DNA from 4 places in the Streptomyces sp. NPDC017225 genome. Region 3 is predicted to be linked to each of the others. Evidence: riboswitches for the same ligand, from Rfam matches in the RefSeq annotation. Region 3 holds a riboswitch; each other region holds the start of a gene.
What was found. Region 3 has a riboswitch for cyclic di-AMP ahead of ACH4NX_RS18855 (LysM peptidoglycan-binding domain-containing M23 family metallopeptidase). Riboswitches for the same ligand answer to the same signal wherever they lie in the genome.
Positions count from the first base shown of each region.

Region 1: linked by a shared signal. The riboswitch ahead of ACH4NX_RS26135 (C40 family peptidase) and the one ahead of ACH4NX_RS18855 (LysM peptidoglycan-binding domain-containing M23 family metallopeptidase) in region 3 are both predicted to bind cyclic di-AMP.
Region 2: linked by a shared signal. The riboswitch ahead of ACH4NX_RS14210 (transglycosylase SLT domain-containing protein) and the one ahead of ACH4NX_RS18855 (LysM peptidoglycan-binding domain-containing M23 family metallopeptidase) in region 3 are both predicted to bind cyclic di-AMP.
Region 4: linked by a shared signal. The riboswitch ahead of ACH4NX_RS20705 (M23 family metallopeptidase) and the one ahead of ACH4NX_RS18855 (LysM peptidoglycan-binding domain-containing M23 family metallopeptidase) in region 3 are both predicted to bind cyclic di-AMP.

Region 1 is NZ_JBIRNE010000013.1:70,214-73,395, reverse strand. It holds gene ACH4NX_RS26140 (ATP-binding protein) at 211-702, shown strand; gene ACH4NX_RS26135 (C40 family peptidase) at 790-1,263, opposite strand; cyclic di-AMP (ydaO/yuaA leader) riboswitch at 1,267-1,411, opposite strand; gene ACH4NX_RS26130 (VOC family protein) at 1,907-2,275, opposite strand; gene ACH4NX_RS26125 (hypothetical protein) at 2,540-2,674, shown strand; gene ACH4NX_RS26120 (urease subunit gamma) at 2,840-3,142, shown strand; gene ACH4NX_RS26115 (urease subunit beta) at 3,157-3,182, shown strand, end outside.
Region 2 is NZ_JBIRNE010000005.1:170,646-173,827, reverse strand. It holds gene ACH4NX_RS14215 (polyprenyl synthetase family protein) at 1-888, opposite strand, end outside; cyclic di-AMP (ydaO/yuaA leader) riboswitch at 1,758-1,926, shown strand; gene ACH4NX_RS14210 (transglycosylase SLT domain-containing protein) at 1,932-2,444, shown strand; gene ACH4NX_RS14205 (HAD family hydrolase) at 2,534-3,182, opposite strand, start outside.
Region 3 is NZ_JBIRNE010000007.1:325,186-328,367, reverse strand. It holds gene ACH4NX_RS18860 (SGNH/GDSL hydrolase family protein) at 1-635, opposite strand, end outside; gene ACH4NX_RS18855 (LysM peptidoglycan-binding domain-containing M23 family metallopeptidase) at 857-1,819, opposite strand; cyclic di-AMP (ydaO/yuaA leader) riboswitch at 1,824-1,981, opposite strand; gene ACH4NX_RS18850 (tyrosine-protein phosphatase) at 2,405-3,182, shown strand, end outside.
Region 4 is NZ_JBIRNE010000009.1:99,673-102,854, reverse strand. It holds gene ACH4NX_RS20710 (M16 family metallopeptidase) at 1-931, shown strand, start outside; cyclic di-AMP (ydaO/yuaA leader) riboswitch at 1,122-1,286, shown strand; gene ACH4NX_RS20705 (M23 family metallopeptidase) at 1,299-2,063, shown strand; gene ACH4NX_RS20700 (GntR family transcriptional regulator) at 2,306-3,001, shown strand; gene ACH4NX_RS20695 (HPr family phosphocarrier protein) at 3,156-3,182, opposite strand, start outside.

The sequences.
Region 1 (3,182 bases), on a different contig from region 3:
CCACTCCTCTACTCCCTGTGGGCCGCCCACATACGCTCTGCCGTCGCAGAGTTCACCGCATCGAGCGACAGATATATGCACATCTTGGTGGATCGCCGCCCTTCACGGCCTGAGGGTGGCAGTCTGACGGCGAAGCACCAGTCCGGGACCGTACTCGAACCGTCCGCTCCATGTCGGGTCGCGGTCCCGCGGGAAAGGGACGAGCTCGCCATGGCAGACCATCTGGAAGCATCCGTCACTCTGCCGAGCGATCCCGCCTCGGTGGCCGCCGCGCGCACGTATGTGGTCGGCACGCTGGCGGAGTGGGGCCTGCCGGCGGACACCGAGGTGTCCGAGACCGTCCGGCTCATCGTCTCCGAGCTGACGACCAACGCGGTCCAGCACACCCTCGGCCAGTCGCCCACCTTCACGGTGGACCTCGCACTCGACCGTGACGAGCGGCTGCGCATCGGCGTCACCGACAGCCATCCGCGGTTCCCCAAGCGCCTGCCCGCAGCCGTCCAGCAGGACAACGGCCGCGGCATGGTGATCATCCGCTGGCTGACGGCGGAGTGCGGCGGCAGGCTGAGAGTGCGGCCCACGCGGGAGGGCGGCAAGACCATCTCCGTCGAACTGCCCTGGACACCGCCGGGCAGTCCGGTGGCTCCCGAGCCCGCCGCGGCCGTGGGGCAGGCCGCCGACCGGCGGGAGACTCAGCGGTGAGGCGCCGACAGCCTCCGGAGCGCCGCCGCATACCACGCACCCGAGGGGGAGTCGGCGGCGTGGCCCGCCGACTCCCCCTCGGGTGCGCTACTTGACCCGGCCGTACCAGACGCTGCCGGTCCAGATCTTCTGCAGACGCACCACGTCCCCGGTCTTCGGGGCGTGCCAGATCTTGCCCTTCCCGGCGTAGATGCCGACGTGGTAGACGCTGCGGCCCGAGTGGAAGAAGACCAGGTCCCCGGCCTTGCGGCTGTTGGCGGAAATACGACGTGTCTTGTTGTACTGCTGAGCCGCGGTGCGCGGCAGCTTCTTGCCGGCCTTCTTGAACGAGTACAGGGTCAGCCCGGAGCAGTCGAACCTGCGTGGTCCGACGGCGCCCCATGCGTACGGTGAGCCCTTCTTGGAGGCCGCGATCTTGAGGGCCTTCGTCGCGTAGGTGGCCGCGGCCGCCTCGGAGGCGGCACCGGGGACCACGACGGATCCGCCGATGGCGGCGAGGGTGAGGGCCGAGGCCGTACCGGCACGGGCCATCAGCGACGGGACACGATTGAGCGCGGACATGCGCAACCCTTCGTCAGCCGCCTGTGAAGGGTGACCTGTCGGATTCGGGCTGGCGAAGTTGCCCGGCCGCACGAGTGCGGCTTCACCCCAAGGGCTGCCCGGCCCGGTGCCTCTCCCGCGGAGATGACCGTTCCGGCGACCCGTCGTGCTCGGGTCCTCCACTCCTGCCGATCCACTCCTGTCGACCGGTCGTCCGGGCGGCGGCAGGACTCGGCGTCCGCCCGGACCGCCCCGCCGCTGCGGCGGGGGCTTGTCGTCAGTCACGGATCTTGTCTCCTCCAGAGGGAGAATCCCAACGGAACGTGCCCTTTGTGTTGTTACCCGCCACTCACCCGTTCGGGTGGACGCCTCCCTGTTCGAGTCACCTCCCGGCGTGGTGCCGACCCCCGGGACCAGCGGCGGAGCCCCCCATTGCGCTGTCCGGGCACGCGGGTCGCGCAACCTCGGCCGGTCGGAAATCGATGGTGTTCCTACGCCGAAAGGGGGTACGCCGTTTGGTCCGTTTCACCCCCTGGTGTGTCAACTGCCGGACCGGGGCGGAAGGTCGACACGCGCAGTCCGCCGTCCAGCACGCGCGGCGCCCGGGCCGGGGTGGCGGAGCGCGGATCCGTCTCGCCCCGGATCGGTGGGGCCGTGGCCGCGGTCATCCTCCGTTCGGTGGCTCGTGCAGGCCGAAGGAGGAGCCCTGGTCGTCCCGGCACAGCACGAACCGGCCGAACCGGGCCGCCGACTCCGCGTCCTCCTCGCCCTCCTCGCCGAGGTCCTCGACCGCGCCGCCCAGCTCCCGGACCCGGGCCACCGCCGCGTCCAGGTCGTCGACCCGGAAGAAGAGGTACGGAGAGGCTCCCGCGTCGCCCCCGTGCAGGCCGCCCGGCACTCCCGCGGTGCCGATGGAGAACCCGCGCCCCGTGGGGCCGGGTTCGAGGTGCCAGCCGAACAGGGAGCCGTAGAAGACCCGCCCGCGCTCGGGATCGGCCACACCGAGCTCGAAGAACGACGGTTCGCCCGTCATGGGGCACCTCCTGCGGGTCGGTGGACTGTGCTCGCCCCCCCGACCCGATCGTCCTCCCCGCCCGGCGGCGGCGCAGCCCGTCGTCGCGAGGCGAACGGTAGGCGGCCGTCATCACCGACGTGCCCGGTGCCCTCCGCGGCGTGTACGAGCGCGCCGCGCTGGAGAGTCCGCCGCGCCGCCCGTCCCCGGTGAGCTCATCGCCCGCACCCTGGCGCGGGAGCGGTCGGCGGTGACGAAAGCGGTCAGCGGCTGTTCCCGCGGCTCATGGTCCAGGACTGGGCCCAGTACGCGCTGTTCGGCGGCTTTCCCCCGGAGGTGCTCCAGGAAGGCATGCGGGGGTTGTTGAGCATGCGGGAGACCGGTGACGGCACCGGTAATGAGCCGGTCAAATCCGGGTGACGTGCCCGAAACACTGTAGCCCTACTCTCCACCCCGATCCACCTGCGGTTTTTGGGCACACGCGAGTGCATTCCAGCGCATTCATGTGTGTTACATCTATAGCCGTCGCGGTGGCCGCGGCAGCCGGACCGCCCGGTCCTGGCGTGATGTCCTGTGAGGTGGTAAGTGCAACTGACCCCGCACGAGCAGGAGAGACTGCTCATTCATGTGGCCGCGGACGTGGCGGAGAAGCGCCGCGCACGAGGCGTGAAGCTCAACCATCCCGAGGTCGTCGCACTGATCACCTCGCACATCCTCGAAGGTGCCCGCGACGGTCGCACGGTCGGTGAACTCATGGCCTCCGGCCGCAAGCTGATCCAGCGCGACGAGGTCATGGAGGGCATACCCGAGATGATCCACGACGTGCAGGTCGAGGCAACCTTCCCCGACGGCACCAAGTTGGTCACCGTCCACGATCCGATCATCTGACGGGGACGGCAGCCATGATTCCCGGAGAGATCCTCTTCGC
Region 2 (3,182 bases), on a different contig from region 3:
CTGCTCCAGCGCGGGGTGGTCGCGCAGCAGCCGCAGCGCCTCCGCGTGCCGCGCGTCGTCGCTCAGGTCGGTGTCCAGCAGCTCGCACAGGGCGATGTCCTCGGCGAGTCCGAGCCGGGCCGCCCGCTCGCGCAGCCGCAGCACCGGGAGGGTCGGGATGCCCTCGCGCAGGTCGGTCCCGGGGGTCTTCCCCGACTCGTGGGAGTCGGAGGCGATGTCCAGGACGTCGTCCGCGAGCTGGAAGGCGACGCCGAGCCGCTCGCCGTACTGGGTCAGCACGTCCACGACCGTCTCGTCGGCGCCGGACATCATCGCGCCGAACCGGCAGGCGACCGCCACCAGCGATCCCGTCTTGCCGCCCAGCACGTCCAGGTAGTGGTCGACCGGGTCCCGCCCGTCCTGCGGTCCCGCCGTCTCCAGGATCTGACCGGTGACCAGCCGCTCGAACGCCAGGGCCTGCACGCGGACCGCCTCGGGCCCGAGGTCGGCGAGGATCTGGGAGGCGCGGGCGAACAGGAAGTCGCCGGTGAGGACCGCGACCGAGTTGCCCCAGCGGGTGTTGGCGCTGGCCACGCCACGCCGCACGGCGGCCTCGTCCATCACGTCGTCGTGGTAGAGGGTGGCGAGGTGGGTCAGCTCCACGACTACGGCCGAGGGCACGATCCCGGGGGCGTAGGGGTCGCCGAACTGGGCCGAGAGCATCACCAGGAGTGGCCGGAACCGTTTGCCACCGGCCCGCACCAGATGCTGGGCGGCCTCCGTGATGAACGGGACCTCGCTTTTGGTTGCCTCAAGCAACCCTTCCTCGACAGCGACCAATCCGGTCTGGACATCGGCTTCCAGAGCCTGGTCCCGCACGCTCAGCCCGAACGGCCCGACGACGGTCACGAGGGGTCTCCTGTCTGCTGGTGTCTACTGGCGATTACCTGGTTTGTCGATAGGTCGCTGCCACCACTCAAGTCAGCGTATCCGGTCACCTTTCGATCACCGTTAGCGCCCACCGCTACAGGCCGGTCTGTATCGGATCATGCACGGTATGTTTTTGATCAGGTGATATGAGCAGATTTTGATCGACATCGCCAGAGCCAGAACCCGCCACCGAAGATCACACCATCCCTCCCAACGGGCCGCACTCCGAATACGTCACCCACTCGCCCCACTCCACCCCCACCCCGAACAGATGCCCGCACAGCGCGCGGAAACACCGGCCGGGGGGGGCGGACGCCAGGTGGGCCGCAGAGCCGGACGCGGGGCCGGAGGCGGGACGGGCGCGGGACGGACACAGGGCAGGGTGCGGGAGGGGCGCGACACCGAAAACCGGGACGGACGCAGGCCGGAACACGGCCCGGACGCGGGCACGGCCCCGGACGCGGGCATGGTCCCCCAGCCCCGGACGCGGCCCGGACACGGGCCACGCACACCGGCAGCCCGCCCGACCATCGGCCGACACCCGACGCCATCCCCACCCACGGTCGATTGACTCCCAGTTGGCCCCAATGCCCGATTTGCCGCTCTTGCCGAAGCCCGTGAGTTGGCTCACTCCATCCCGCCCGCAGGCAACCCCGCCGCCGACCGCGCCCTCCCTTTGCGCCGCAAGCCAGTTGAGGCTTGGCGACCGCAAAGGATCAAGCGTCACAAACACCCCAGACCAAGGTCAACAGGCGCGTTGGGTGATTCCTGCACTTGTTTCGGACATGTGCTCTCGCATACGTTCCCGGCCTGTCGGGCGGACGCCGAATCCTGCCACCGCCCGGACACACAGTCATCCGCCAACAAACTCGCAGGCAGGAGCGGGGGACCCAGGTAAGTCGCCGCACCCGGTCACCACCGGAGCGGCTCGGGGTGAAGCCGTGCCCGTCAGGGCCCGGCCGGGCACCTCCCCGCCCGAACCCGACAGCTCACCTCGCAGGCGTAAGGAGAGGGACTCAAGCATGTCTGCCAACGGTCAGAACCGTCACGCCCGCACCACCCGCCTCGCCCGCAAGCTCGCCGTCGCCGGCACCGGCGCCGCCGTGCTCGCCCTGCCGCTCATCGGCGCGACCAGCGCCTCCGCCGCCGCCCCGGCCGCCGCCCCGGCCACCGCTCCGGCCGCCGCGACCGCCGCCCCCGCGGCGACGACGTACCCGGACAACCTCGACGGCTGGATCCGTGAGTCGCTCGACATCATGGCGCAGCACGGCATCCCCGGGACGTACGAGGGCATCCACCGCAACATCATGCGGGAGTCGTCCGGCAACCCGCTCGCCATCAACAACTGGGACATCAACGCCATCAACGGCACCCCGTCCAAGGGTCTGCTCCAGGTGATCGCCCCGACCTTCCAGGCGTACCACGTGCCCGGCACCTCCTGGGACCCGTACGACCCGGTCGCCAACATCACCGCCGCCTGCAACTACGCGGCCGACCGGTACGGCTCGATGGACAACGTCTTCAGCGCGTACTGAGCTGCACGGCCGGCAGGCACCGGCTCGTACGCACCGACTGGTCCGTGCCGGATGAGCCTCACCGGCCGGCCCGGGCCGGCTGAGCCGTACTAAGAGGTTCCGAAGATCCGCTCGAGGACGACGGCCACGCCGTCGTCCTCGTTCGTCGTGGTGACCTCGTCGGCCACCGCCTTGAGTTCGGGATGGGCGCCGGCCATGGCGACGCCGTGCGCCGCCCAGTCGAACATGGGAATGTCGTTGGGCATGTCCCCGAAGGCGATCGTCCGCCGTCGGCTCAGTCCCAGGCGCTCGGCGGCCAGCGCCAGTCCGGTCGCCTTGGTGATGCCGCACGGCTGGAGCTCCACCGTCCCCGGCCCGGACATCGTGACCGTCGCGAGGGAACCGACCACCGCGCGCGCCGTCGACGCCAACTCGTCGTCGGACAGTTCGGGGTGGCGCAGCAGCACCTTGCTGATCGGTGTGCTCCACAGCTCGTCACGCCGCTCGACCCGTACCGCGGGCAGCGTCGGGTGGGGCATCAGGTACCCCGGCTCGATGAGCGTGAGGCCGTCGACACCGTCCTGGTCGACCGCGGCGTACACCTGCCCCACCTCGGCCTCGATCTTGCCGAGCGCGGTCTCGGCCAGTTCCCGGTCCAGGGTGACCGACCACAGCATCCGGTGCGTACCGGCGTCGTAGACCTGCGCTCCCTGGCCGCACACCGCGAGTCCCGTGCAGCCCAGGCGGTCGAGCAGGGGC
Region 3 (3,182 bases):
TCCAGGGTGCCGCGGGGCGGCAGCAGCGGCCAGGGCTGGTCCGGGTCGGCCGGGACCCGCAGGCCGAGTACCTGGCCCGCGCGCAGCGCCACCCGCGTGTGCCCCTCGGGCGACAGGTGCAGCCGGTCGGCGTCCCACGCCCTGCGGTCCTGGACGCTCCGGAGCGACCACAGGTCGAGCACGGGGCAGCCGTAGCGGTCGGCGATGGCACGGACGTGCCCGTTGTACGTGGCGATCTTGCCGCGCAGATGCTTGAGGACAGGCACCCCGCGGGTGTCGAAGCCGGTCGTCACCAGGACGGTGCCGGCCGCCGCGCTCAGCGCCGCCACCGCTCGCTCGAACCGCTCCGCCACCTCGTCGGGATCGGTGCCGGGCCGGATGATGTCGTTGCCGCCCGCCGCGAAGGAGACCAGGTCCGGCGCGAGTCCGGCGACTCGCGGGATCTGCTCCGCCACGATCTGGTCGAGCAGCCTGCCGCGCACGGCGAGGTTCGTGTACGCGAAGTCGCCCTCGGGGCGCCGGTCCGCGAGCAGGACGGCGAACCGGTCCGCCCAGCCGACGAACGCCCCGTCGGGGCCGGGGTCGCCGACGCCCTCGGTGAAGCTGTCCCCCACAGCCACGTACGACCCGATCACTTCTCTGCTGTCACTCTTCGAATCGTCTGCCACGTCGGCCCATGATTCACCTTGGATTGTGACCTACGCGACCGTAGAAAGGGTTGACGGGCGGTGAGAAAGACCACGCCTAAAGTGTTCACCAATTCAGGAATACACCGAAGGCCGGACCCGGGGATCGGGGTCCGGCCTTCGGAGGCGCGGAGGCTGCGCCTAAAGCGCCGTCGGAGAGATCGGAGGGATCAGAGAGAGACGCCGTGCGAGCGCAGGTACGAGATCGGGTCGACGTCCGAACCGTAGTCCGGCGTGGTGCGGATCTCGAAGTGCAGGTGCGGACCGGTCACGTTGCCGGTCGCACCCGAGAGACCGACCTGCTGACCCGCCGTCACCGACTGGCCGGCGGAGACGGAGAGCGAGGACAGGTGGGCGTACTGGGCGTAGTGGCCGTCGGCGAGCTGGATGACGACCTGGTTGCCGTAGGCACCGCCCCAGCCGGCGGAGACGACCGTGCCCGCGCCGACGGCCTTGAGCGAGGTGCCGGTCGGGACGACGAAGTCGGTGCCGGTGTGGTAGCCGCTGGACCACATGCTGCCGGTCTGGTGGTACGGGGTGCCGACGCTGCCGCCGGGCACGGGCGAGGTGAAGCCGCTGGTGGTCCCGGCGGACTGGGCGCTGGTGTCGGAGGAGTCCGAGGAGGTCTTCGCGGCGTCCGACGACTTCTCGGCCGACTCGGACTTCTCGGAGGACGGCTTCTGCGGCGCGGCGGGCTTCTCGGCCGCCGGCTTCTCGGACCCGGTGGAGGAGGACGGGGCGGACGACTTGGCGGCCCGCTCGCCGACCGAGAGCTTCAGGCCGGGGTGGATCATCGACGGGTCCGCGCCGACGGCCTCGCGGTTGTCCGAGTACAGCTTCTTCCAGCCACCGTCGACGTCCTGCTCGTCGGCGATCTTCGAGAGGTAGTCACCGCTCTTCACGGTGTACGTCCGCGAGTCCGAGTTCTTCTCGGCGCCGCTGCCGGCGGCCTGCTTCGCGGCCGTCGGTATGGACCGCACGGCCTGCTCGGAAACGGACTGCGCGGGAGCGGCCTGGGCGGTGGCGGCGCCCATCAGCGGGAGCGCGAGCGCCGCGCCACCGGTTCCGGCGACGGCGATGGTGCGGGTCAGGCGCATGGCCCTGGTACGGCGGTGCTTACCCTTCGCGGGCATGTCGTTTTCCTCTCCGGCGCCTGCGAGGTGAGCTGTCGGGTGCGAGCTGGAGATGCCCGGCCGCGCCGAGGCGCGGCTTAACCCCAAGCCGTTCCGGGAACCGGAACAGGCAGTTGTACCTGTGGGTCCCCCGCTCCTGCCGTGTACGGGTGGTGGATGAGTGCGGGCTCCGGGCGGCGGCAGGATTAGGCGTCCGTCCGGATCGGTGGTGAACGTAAGGGACCAGGACGCGCGGGGACAAGCGAGGGGTTCCATCGCCAGGTGTTCCGATTGATCCTTTACGGGAATTACCGGTCACCCTCCGTCGATTACCGGAGTGCCCTTTCGCGTAAAGAGCCTTGAAAACCGGCTGAATTGCATGCACATGACGGGCAACGCACCGTCACGGATATGACGCTGCTCACCCGCCACCCCTTCATCCTCTTCCATTCCAGCGCCAGTTGGGACTAAGGGACCAATTCGTACGGAACGCCCAGATGTGGCGTAGTCGGACGACCGGGACTCCGGCATCCCGGGGCGGTGCCGTATCGTCGAGTGGTGCCCGTCGGCGAGCAGCGTCGGCGGGGCTTGGTGGGAGGAGCCCCCGTGACGCAGCAGGTCCCGTCGACCGAACCCGAGCTGACCGGTGTGCGCAACTTCCGGGACGTGGGCGGACTGCCGACCGTGGACGGGCGGCGGGTGCGGCAGGGGGTGCTGTTCCGCAGCGGCCACCTCGCGCACGCCACCGGAGAGGACGCCGCGCTGCTGGCCTCGCTGGGCCTGCACACGATCTTCGACTTCCGCAACGCGGCCGACCAGAAGCTCGACGGCCCGGACGTCGAGCTTCCCGGCGTGCGGAACGTGAACCTGCCGCTGAGCGATCCTGCCGACGGTGCCGAGTTCTGGAAGATGGTCCGCGACGGCGACCTCGACCAGCTCCGCGAGATCCTGGCGGACGGCAGGGGTGCGAACCGGATGATCGACTCCTACCGCGCGATCATCAAGGACCGCACGGCCGAGCACTCCCGGGTGCTGCACGCGCTCGCCCAGGACAGCGTCCCCGCCCTGATGCACTGCGCCGCCGGCAAGGACCGCGCGGGCCTGTCGATCGCGATCACCCTGCTCGCCCTGGGCGTCGAGCGTGAGGCCGTCGTCGAGGACTACCTGAAGTCCAACGCCACGCACCGCCGGTACAAGGTGCGCCGCAGCAGCACCGCCGCCTCGGCCTACTCCCCCGAGGTCATGGAGCTGCTCAGCCCCCTCTTCGACGCGCGCGCCGAGTATCTGGCGGCGGCCTTCGAGACCGTCGAGGAGACCTGGGGCGGGGTCGACACCTACCTGGAGAAGGGCCTGCGGATCACTCCCGAGACCCGGGAGCGGCTGC
Region 4 (3,182 bases), on a different contig from region 3:
CGAGCTGGCCAACCCCGCCCGCCGCGCCGCCAAGCAGCTCTACAAGGAGCTGTTCCCGGCCGGCACGCGCATGTCGCGCCCGCGCCAGGGCACCGAGGAGACGGTCGCGAACATCGACTCCGCGGCCGTACGCGCCTTCTACGAGAAGCACGTCCGGCCCGCGACGGCCACCGCCGTGGTCGTCGGCGACCTCACCGGCGTCGACCTCGACGCGCTGCTCGGCGACACGCTGGGCGCGTGGACCGGTTCCGCCGCCGAGCCGCGTCCCGTGCCCCCGGTGACCGCCGACGACAGCGGACGGGTCGTCATCGTGGACCGTCCCGGCGCCGTCCAGACGCAGCTGCTGATCGGCCGTACCGGCTCCGACCGGCACGACCGCGTGTGGGCCGCGCAGGTGCTCGGCACCTACTGCCTCGGCGGCACCCTCACCTCGCGTCTGGACCGCGTCCTGCGCGAGGAGAAGGGCTACACCTACGGCGTACGGGCGTTCGGGCAGGTCCTGCGTTCCGCGCCCGACGGCACGGGCGCCGCCATGCTCGCCATCAGCGGCTCGGTGGACACCTCCAACACCGGTCCCGCCCTGGACGACCTGTGGACGGTGCTGCGCAAGCTCGCCGCGGAGGGACTCACCGACGCCGAACGCGACGTGGCCGTGCAGAACCTGGTGGGTGTGGCGCCGCTGAAGTACGAGACGGCGGCGGCCGTGGCGAGCACGCTGGCCGACCAGGTCGAGCAGCACCTGCCCGACGACTACCAGGCCACGCTCTACCGCCAACTCGCCGCCACGGGCACCGTGGAGGCCACGGCGGCGGTCGTGAACGCCTTCCCGGTGGACCGCCTGGTGACGGTCCTCGTCGGCGACGCGGCGCAGATCAAGGAGTCCGTCGAGGCCCTCGGCATCGGTGAAGTCACCGTCGTGTCGGCCGAGTAGCGGCACCGCGCGCGGCGGCCCTGGTGACCGGAGTGTCACCAGGGCCGAAGTTTGTCCGAATTGAGGGACTGACTGCCCGTCTGCCCTGTGGCGTGCGCTACAAAAAGCCGGTTGCGTTTGAGGATTGAAGACAGCCGCGTTTAGCGTCGTCCGGGCTGTTCGTCAGGCAGTGCGCCGCACCCGCGGCACCGGACAGTCATCGCCGAGTCCCCCTACGGCGCGAGCCAGGGGAGCCGGGGACCCATCGCAGTCCCTGGGGTGAATCGGACGCCCGCGCGCGCAGCGAGGGGGCCCGTAGGAGACCTTCCACCTCCGAACCCGTCAGCTAACCCGGTAGGCGAGAGGGAAGGAAAGGACCAGCCTCCACATGGCGTTCACGCGCGCCACCGGGAAGCACCGGCGTCCCAGCCGGGTGCACCGCACCACCGCCCGCGCGGCGGGGGTCGCGGCCCTCGCCACCACCGGCGTCGTCGGCACCCTCGCGGCTCCGGCGCTCGCCGCCGAGTCCGAGGCGGAGCAGAGCGGACTCACCCCGGTCATCACCATCGGCGACTCCATAGCCGACGAGATCGACGCCCAGGCCACCGCGCAGAAGCAGGCCGCCCTGCACGCGGCCGCCCGTGAGGCGGCCCAGGAGGCCGCGCGCGAGCGGGCCGCCGAGGCGGCCGAGGAGGCGCGCGAGGCCAAGGAGCGCGCCGCGCGCCAGGCGGAGCGCGAGCGGCTCAACACCTTCGTGTCGCCGATCACCGCCTCCTACGTCTCCACCGCCTACCAGGCCGGCAGCTCCCTGTGGTCCTCCGGCAGCCACACCGGCATCGACTTCCACGCCGCCGGCGGCACGTCCGTGCACGCGGTCGGCGTCGGCACCGTCGTGGAGGCCGGCTGGGGCGGCGCGTACGGCAACCAGGTCGTCATCAAGATGCACGACGGCACGTACACGCAGTACGGCCACCTGTCGTCCATCGGCGTCTCGGTGGGCCAGTCGGTCGACCCCGGCCAGCAGATCGGCCTCTCCGGCGCCACCGGCAACGTCACCGGGGCGCACCTGCACTTCGAGGCCCGCACGAGCCCCGAGTACGGCTCGGACCTGGACCCCGTCGCCTATCTCCGCTCGCACGGCGTGAACCTCTGACGGGCCTCCGGCGGGTCTCCGACGGACCTGTGACGCGTCTCTGACGACGGACGGCACGACATCCGAAAGCCCCGGCTCCCCGAGCCGGGGCTTTCGCGTTTCCCTTTGCCGGCGGCCGCGTCGCTGTCCAAAAATTACCCATGGAATCCGCCCCGCCGTCGGAATACCCGCTCGACTGGCCTAGAGTCACTGAAAACGCGTCAATCGTCGACGTTTCACGGGGATTAAGGCGGAGGTCGGGTATGCGAATTCCGGCGCACTCGGTGTGCACGGCGATCCGGGACGACATCGTCGCCGGCGTCCACGGACGCGGCAGCCGGCTCACCGAGGAACTCCTCGCCCGACGCCACGGAGTCTCCCGCGTCCCGGTCCGCGAGGCCCTGCGCACGCTGGAGGCCGAGGGTTTCGTGGTGACCCGGCGGCACGCGGGCGCGTGCGTCGCGGAACCCACCGAGCAGGAGGCCGCCGACCTGCTGGAGACCCGCACGCTCCTCGAACCCCTCGGCGCCTCCCGGGCGGCCCGGCGCCGCACCGACGCACACCTCAAAGTGCTGCGCGGGCTGGTCAGGCTCGGGCAGGAGCGCGCCAGGCACGGCAACAGCGAGGACCTGCGCTCCCTGGGCGGCTGGTTCCACGACACCCTCGCCCAGGCCGCCGGCAGCCCCTCACTGACGGCGCTCCTGACCCAGTTGCGCCACAAGATCGCCTGGATGTACGTCGTGGACGCGCCGGCCGGGCCGGTGGAGTACTGGGCGGAGCACGGCGCGGTCGTCGACGCGGTGGCCCGGGGCGACGGCGAGCGCGCGCGGGCGCTCATGGCGCTGCACACGGAGCGGTCGGTGCCGGGGCACCGGCTGCGTTTCGCCTCCGGCGGCGAACGGACGGCGCGTGTGAGGAATTCGCAACGTCCCGTAAACATGCCGAGCCTGCGGCATTAACACGGGCGCCGTATATAAAGAGAAGGCGATTCGGGGGGCTGTTCTCTGCTGCCCGAAAAGACGGAAGCGAAAAGCGTAAAGGGGGGGAGGTGGAAATGGGGAAACAAAAAGCCCGCCCGGCGGTCCCGGGCGGGCCTTTCGGTGCTGCTGTCCGTCAGACGGTCTCGGGAAGCTCCTCGAG